DNA from 2 places in the Arthrobacter sp. TMN-49 genome. Region 2 is predicted to be linked to the other one. Evidence: riboswitches for the same ligand, from Rfam matches in the RefSeq annotation. Region 2 holds a riboswitch; the other holds the start of a gene.
What was found. Region 2 has a riboswitch for cyclic di-AMP ahead of ACX80E_RS08470 (NlpC/P60 family protein). Riboswitches for the same ligand answer to the same signal wherever they lie in the genome.

Region 1 (3,746 bases), on a different contig from region 2:
TATTGACCCGGTCTCCCAGAAGTCCCGCATAGGGTCCAAGGAAGACGATCGGCAAGAACTGCAGGCCCGTGGTGATGCCGGCGGCTGTGCCCGAATGATTGGTGAGCACGGTCAGCACCAGCCAGTCCTGGGCAACCCGCTGCATCCACGTGCCAATGTTGGACACCAAGGCGCCAGTCACCCAGAGCCGGTAGTTAAAGACCTTCAGTGCACGGAACATGGAACTCATTTATGCGCTCATCTCCTGCAAGATCAGTGCCGCCTCGTGCAGCGTGGTCCTCTGGTCGGGGGTGAGAGCGGCCACGCGTTGGGCCAGCCACGCCGTTCGCTTGGAGCGTGCCCGTAGCAACGCAGCAGCCCCCGCCTCGGTGATGTGAACCAGCACCTGACGCTTGTCCTGGGGATTCTCCTCACGGCTCACCATCCCGGACGCGGTCAGGGCATTCACAATCCGCGTCATGGAGGGCGCTTGTATTTGTTCCCGCGCGGCCAGATGGCCCACCGTGTGCGGCCCCTGCAGCACGGCCGCCAGAACCGAGTACTGCCCGGGGCTGATCTCCCTCGTGGCTGCCTCGACGCGCAGCCTGCGGGAGGTGTGCATGATCGCCACCCGCAGTTCGGCAGCCAGGGGCGCCACCCCGATGGGCTTGCGCGCCGGCGTCGTCCTACTTAGGGAAGTTTCAGTCATCACGTGTCAGCTACCTCAAAAAAAGTTCTGTACTCTCAGTTACCAACCCTAGATCGTTAGCATTGCTAAGTAAATGCCAGATTGCTCACTTGCTACAAACGTTGTTACCAAAACGTGACATGGTGGGGAGTTTGGGTTATTGTGAGATTTGTGCCCGCTGAATCATCCATGGTTCTTGGCGCAAATGGACGGATCGCCGAGCTCTGCCGCCGCCCATTTCCCTCCATACCCATGGCAGAGACGGGGGACCCAATCTTTGCGGGCCTTCCACCTGGAAGCCCTTGGGGTTAAGCCAACGCAGTTCTTGCCGGCAGTGCACTCTGCCCGTGATTCCTGTGTGGCCGGATTCTCTAGTCCGTTCCCGACAGCTCACCTCGCAGGCGTAGAGAGGCTACAACTATGTCTGCATCACAGCAGCGCGGCCGTCGTCGCGCCGATTCGGCCCGCCGACCGTCGCTTTTTGGCCAGGCGGGCGCCAAAGCCGGAACACACTCCGTCAGTAAGACCACCTCCCCCGTGACTGTCGCAGCCAGGTACCTGGCCGCCGTGGCAGTCGTGGGCGCACTGGTGGCAGCCGGATCCGTGGCCCAGTCCGGGGAGAACACTGTTGCCGGCCAGGGCAACACCAGCCTGGTTTCTGCCGTGGACAGTTCAATTCCGGCACCGGCCGTATCAGTGCCACTGGACGCCGCCATCAGCTTCCCCGGCCTCTCCGTCAGCTCCTCGCCGTCGGCCGCTGCAACACCTGTCGCCGTCAAGGCCGAGCAGGTCAAGACCGTAGCTCCGAGCAAGTCCGCTGCCCCGAAGGCCGTTGCCGTCGATGACCCCGCAGCAGCTCAGGCCTACGCCGCAACACAACTGGCCTCCTTTGGCTGGGGCGCGGACCAAATGAGCTGCCTCACCCAGCTCTGGCAGCGCGAATCCGAATGGCTCACCTCGGCAGAAAACGCCTCGAGCGGGGCCTTCGGCATTGCCCAGTCTCTGCCCGCTGAGAAGATGAACAGCGAAGGCAGCGACTGGAGCACCAACTACCAGACCCAGATTCGATGGGGCATGGGCTACATCGAAGAACGGTACGGTTCACCCTGTGGCGCCTGGGCCCACTCCGAATCCGTGGGCTGGTACTAAACAACTTTTCAGAGGAGGCACGGTGGCTGGTGACGTTTCGGGCCTGGCGGCACTGGCCCTGATGGCGATTCCGGCCGGCAACATTGCCCTCCGCGATGCCCGGACAGGCTCCGCCCGGGAGGTTGCGCTGCTGCCGTTCGCCCTCGGCCGCACGCAGGTTACCGCCGCCGCCTGGCGCTCCGTGATGGACGACGCCGGTGCCTCACCGCTCCCTGCCGGCGTGCCTATGCATCCGGTCACGTGGTTTGACGCCGTTCGGTGGTGCAACAGGGCGTCTGCCGTGGCCGGATATGCGCCGGTTTACAGCGTGTACGGCCGTGAGGTGAACTGGGATCTTGGCGCCGACGGCTACAGGCTGCCCACCGAGGCCGAATGGGAATGGGCGGCCAGGGCGGGGACACTCACCCCCACGTACGGTTCGCTGGCGAGCATTGCCTGGACGGCAACGGATGAGGTTCAGGGGCCGCAACCCGTTGCTGGGAAAGCCGCAAATGACTTTGGCTTGTTTGACATGATCGGCAACGTTTGGGAATGGTGCTGGAACTACGCTGACACGGCCCGCTACGGCGAATACAGGAGCCTGCGGGGTGCCGGCTGGGACGATCCCTCGTGGAGCGCCCGGGCATCTGTCCGTCGTGGCAGCGCACCGGATGCCGTCCTGGAGGATGTGGGCTTCAGGGTGGCCCGCGGTGCCGTTGGTGACGCCGGCGGCGCGGCAGCGCAGGGCTGGTCGGCAGCGGCCGACCAGCTCCGAGCCGCCATCAAGGGGCCGTTGCCCGTTGGCTGGACGCCATTGCGTTCGCTGTTGTAGGAGGCTCCTTGCGAAGAATGCCGCTGTTTGAAGAAAATGCCACGTTTTGCCCTATGCCGTTTCCGCCAAACGGCGGCATTTTTGGGAAGTGGGGCCGGGGTTGGGGACTATTCGGCTACGCCGTAGAGGCGGTCACCGGCGTCGCCCAGTCCGGGCACAATATAAGCGTTCTCATCCAAGCCTTCATCGATCGAGGCAAGGACCACATGCACGTTGTCGCGGTCGCCGTGGGCGGCCTCAAGCTTGGCCAGACCCTCCGGTGCGGCCAGCAGGCAGATACACGTGATGTCCGCGGCGCCGCGCTCAAACAGGAACCTGAAAGCCTCGATCAAGGTGCCGCCGGTGGCCAGCATGGGATCCAGAACGTACACCTGGCGGCCCGTGAGGTCCTCGGGAAGACGCTCGGCGTAGGTGACGGCCTCGAGGGTTTCCTCGTTGCGGGCCATACCCAAGAAGCCGACCTCGGCTGTCGGCAGCAGCCGAGTCATGCCCTCCAGCATGCCCAACCCGGCGCGCAGGATCGGCACCACCAGGGGTGTGGGCTTACTCAGTCCGGTACCCACGGTGGAGGTCACGGGTGTCTCAATATTGACCGGCTCGACGCGCACTTCGCGCGTCGCTTCATAGGCCAACAATGTGACAAGTTCTTCGGTCAACTGCCGAAAAATGGGGGACGGAGTGTTCTTGTCCCGAAGAACGGTCAACTTGTGGGCAATTAGCGGATGATCCGCAACCAGTACGCGCATGAATAAAAGCTACCATTGAGCCGTGCCCAACACCGAGAAATCTGACCCAATCGAGACCACCACCACGGCTTTACACGCCCAGTGGATGGGCATTGCGCTCACCGAGGCACGACGGGCCTTGACCACAGGGGATGTCCCCATTGGCGCCGTCGTCCTAGGGCCCGACGGCGAAATCGTGGGTTTGGGGCGCAACGAACGTGAGGCGCACGGGGACCCTACGGCGCATGCCGAGGTGGTGGCGATCCGTGAAGCGGCGGCGAAATTGGGTTCCTGGCGGTTGTCGGATTGCACGCTGGTGGTCACCTTGGAGCCGTGCACCATGTGTGCCGGGGCCATTGTGTTGGCCAGGGTCCCGCGCGTGGTCTTCGGGGCG
Region 2 (3,746 bases):
GGCGGTGATCGCCTGCGCCGCGGCCTCCACTGTGCGGGCCAGCAACGTTTTGCCGTCCACCACAAGCCCCGCTTTGGGCACACCGCCCAGACGCCGGGAGAGCCCGCCGGCAAGAATCACTGCCTGCATGGGAGAGGTTTCGGCGTCAGCATAGGGCAATGCTACAGGGCACGGCCGGAGCTTTTCGGTGAGTCATTGCAAGGGGTTCGTGGTCGTAGGCGATCATTGAGGGCCGATGGTTCGGCCGATTTGGTTGTTGTGCCAGATCGCGGGCGTCATCGACAACAGACGTTTGCTATCACGAGCTGTGACGCCGATTGGGGGGCGTCCGCCGTGTTGTTCGAGGTCGACTTGGCCCTTGATGGTGTCGTAGATGGACACGATTGATCTCCAAGTATGAGATTCGCTTAGATTCGCCGATTCTGGACACCCTTGCACCTCAAATTGCGACGCCACGCCGTACCCATACCTTGGTAGACGGCGTCATCTCCTAACATTTCGGGCTCCTGGCAAAAAATGCCATAGCTTGACGGAAATGCCATAGTTTGTACTATGGCATTTCCGTCAAGCTATGGCATTTTCGTGCAGCGGGCGGCCGCCGAGTATGACGATTGGGTAGATACGCCGATTCTCGACACCCTTGCACCTCAAATAGCGACGCCACACCTACACACCCCTTGGAATTACTCAACCGGCCAACCGCGGACAGCTGCCGAGCAGCCGCCGGACCACTGCCGAACGGGCCCGGGCGAGGCTGATTAAAGCAATGAACCCCGTCGAAGGACGGGGTTCATTGCTTGAAAAAGAAGTTCTTAGTGACCCATGGCGATGAAAACGGGGCCTGAACCGACGTTGGCGGAGAAGATAGCGGTTGTGCCGCCACCCCAGCCACCGTGTACGGCCTTGCCGTCGCCAATGTAAACAGCGATGTGGGCCATGCCCATGCCGCCATCTGCATAGTAGATCAAGTCACCGGGCTGAGCTTCGGCTGCGGAAACCGTACGTCCCAAGCTCAAGTAGCTGTCGGGCCAGCCGTGGTGGTTGATGCCAGCGGCAGCCAAGGAGTTGGTTGCCAATTTGGTGCAGTCCTGAGCAACGCCAATCTGAGCCAATGCGGCGCTGGCGATGGTTGCGCCAATTCCGCTCTTGGTGACAGGCTTGGCCTCAGGAGCTTTGGTGGTGACAGTTGCAACAGGTGCGGCAACGGGAGCCGCTACTGCCTCTTCTGCCTTTTCTGCAACAGGTGCTGCAACGTCGCTAACAACGTCGCTGCTTTGCGCCTCTACAACTACCGGTTCCTCAACAACAGGGGCCGGGGTGGAGGTGATCGACGGGGTGGCGAAGGAGATCTTCACCGTGGATGCTGCTGTGATTGCGGAAACGTGCTCCGTATTCATGTTCAGCGTTGTAGCACCATCAGAAGCGCGCTCCACAGTGGGAGTAGCCGCGTTTGCTGCGATACCGGATGTTAGTACTAGTCCTGATGCAGCTGCGATAACAGCCGCCTGACGACCAACCCCGCCGACGTTTGAGCTGACGGCTTTCGTGAGGGTGGAGATCGGGCTGGTCTTAACAACCTCGGCGCGGTGGCGCCCGAGGGCAGTGTTTGAAGCCAAGAAGGTTTCCTCTCCCAATGCCTGCGAGGTAAGCTGTCGGATTCGGATGGGAGTCACCCGGCCGCTTCACGTTTTGGCGCGCACAAAGAATGTCTTCTTCTGCGTGTTTGAACGTGTCGCGGCTTCACCCCAAGGACTTCTGCAAAAAAACTGCGAAATCCGTTTTTTGGTTCCCCCGCCCCTGCCAGACGATTGATACGAACGGACCATGAGCAGTGGCAGAGCTAGGCAATCCACTCACGGACGCCAGCTTGATTCGAAGTTAGCGCGATTACGACGTTACAACAGAAATTAGGCAATGTCACGTTCAGGTCACGGTCGTGTGACTAAGTCGTAATCAAATGGCGCCTGTGGATGAATTAAAGCCAGCCCATGGGGTCGACTGTTTCATCGTCAACAATGACCTCGAAGTGCAGGTGGCACCCGGTCGAGGCGCCTGTGGTGCCGCTGAGGCCCACCTGATCGCCGCGTTCGAGCTTCTGGCCAACCTTGACCTTGTTCTCGCTCATGTGGTTGTACGAGGTGGAGAGGCCGTTGCCGTGGTCAACGACCACGCGGTTTCCGCCACCGAAGTCGTGCCAGCCGGAGAAGGTGACTACTCCACCGGCGGCGGCGAACACCTGGTTGCCGCACTGGATGGCAAAGTCCTGGCCGGTGTGTTGTTCATCAACCTGGCCCGTGATGGGGCTGACACGTCCGCCGAACGGCGAGCTTGGTACAAGGCTCTCCAGCGGCGCGGACAGGGTTCCCTTGGACGCAGCGGGGGCGACGTTGGAGGCATTGACCTTCAACGTTTGCTTCAGCTGACCATCGGGGTTCAAGGCGCTACCAAATTCTGGCGACTCAAAAGTTATGGGGATATCGGCCGATGCGGTGACCACGGCCTGAGCCTGCGCAGTTGCGGCGAATTCCGGCGCAACCTGGTGCTGGTCTATGGCCTGCGTGGACGGCAACGTGACGGCCAGGACCAGTCCCGTGGCGGCCATGGCTACGCCCATTTTCTGGCCGGCACCGCTGGCTGCTCCGGCACGTAGCAACGCGGCTACGGAAACGTTCGACGACGAATTGGCACGCTCTGCGGCAAGTGCTTGACGGCGGCTGCCAGTCATCGCTACAAGCTCATGAGTGGCCGGCGACGGCGCGCGACGGCGCCCCCGCTGCTTTACCTCTGACACTAAAAGCCTCTCTTATGATGCACCTGCGAAGTTAGCTGTCGGATTCGGATCAGAGAGTGGAGCTTTTGATCCGGCCCAGCCTCGAGACACACGTCTGTCCATAGCGCCGCCCCATGGACTGCGTCAGCGAATAGTTTGCTGTGTGTTCGAATACGGACTTCACCCCAAGGCAGACTGCACGCCTGCCGAAAGTGGTTCCCCCGCCCTTGCCTAAACGATTACTGTGCCGTTGTGCGAAGGCAAGGTTCGGTGTCGCCCAACGGTAACGCTTTGATTACAGCGCCTGTTTCTTACTATACGGTACCAGCGGTAAACGTAATAATTCCGTTACCTTTGTTATCAATAAACGTGAGTCAGCTCATGGCGACGAAGATATGGGAGGCCACCTCGGGAGGCAGTTCCAAGGCCCCTTCGATCCCCGGCACGCGCACGGAAATGTACTCCCCCACCTGGGCCAGGGAGATCTGTGCGCCGGGGCGCAGCCCACCCTCGTCGAGCTGGACCAACAACTCCGGATCCACCTGGATCCGCTCGGACAGCCGGTGGATGATGACCCGCTGTTCGGGGGAATAGCTAACCATGGCATCAACAAGTGTCACCAGGCCGGCCGCAAACAACGGTGAAATGTCCCCACCGAGCTCTTCGAGCCCCGGAATGGGGTTGCCGTAGGGGGACTCCGCCGGGCGGCCCAGCAAGTCAAACAGGCGTTGCTCCACGCGTTCGCTCATGACGTGTTCCCAACGGCAGGCCTCCTCATGAACGTAGGCCCAGTCAAGGCCGATCACATCCGAGAGCAGCCTTTCGGCCAGCCGGTGTTTACGCATCACGCGGGTGGCCTTGTCCCGGCCGGCGGTCGTGAGCTCCAGGTGCCTGTCCCCGGACACTATCACCAGCCCGTCCCGTTCCATCCTGCCAATGGTCTGAGAAACTGTGGGCCCGGAGTGGTGCAGACGCT

Region 1: linked by a shared signal. The riboswitch ahead of ACX80E_RS00295 (aggregation-promoting factor C-terminal-like domain-containing protein) and the one ahead of ACX80E_RS08470 (NlpC/P60 family protein) in region 2 are both predicted to bind cyclic di-AMP.

The regions. Positions count from the first base shown of each region.
Region 1 is NZ_JBTNDH010000001.1:71,760-75,505, forward strand. Features, by position in the region: gene ACX80E_RS00285 (MFS transporter) at 1-229, opposite strand, end outside; gene ACX80E_RS00290 (MarR family winged helix-turn-helix transcriptional regulator) at 230-688, opposite strand; cyclic di-AMP (ydaO/yuaA leader) riboswitch at 889-1,085, shown strand; gene ACX80E_RS00295 (aggregation-promoting factor C-terminal-like domain-containing protein) at 1,088-1,816, shown strand; gene ACX80E_RS00300 (formylglycine-generating enzyme family protein) at 1,839-2,627, shown strand; gene upp (uracil phosphoribosyltransferase) at 2,735-3,373, opposite strand; gene tadA (tRNA adenosine(34) deaminase TadA) at 3,396-3,746, shown strand, end outside.
Region 2 is NZ_JBTNDH010000014.1:67,307-71,052, reverse strand. Features, by position in the region: gene mobA (molybdenum cofactor guanylyltransferase) at 1-129, opposite strand, end outside; gene ACX80E_RS08470 (NlpC/P60 family protein) at 813-1,616, opposite strand; cyclic di-AMP (ydaO/yuaA leader) riboswitch at 1,621-1,841, opposite strand; gene ACX80E_RS08465 (M23 family metallopeptidase) at 1,976-2,725, opposite strand; cyclic di-AMP (ydaO/yuaA leader) riboswitch at 2,794-3,029, opposite strand; gene ACX80E_RS08460 (metal-dependent transcriptional regulator) at 3,145-3,746, opposite strand, start outside.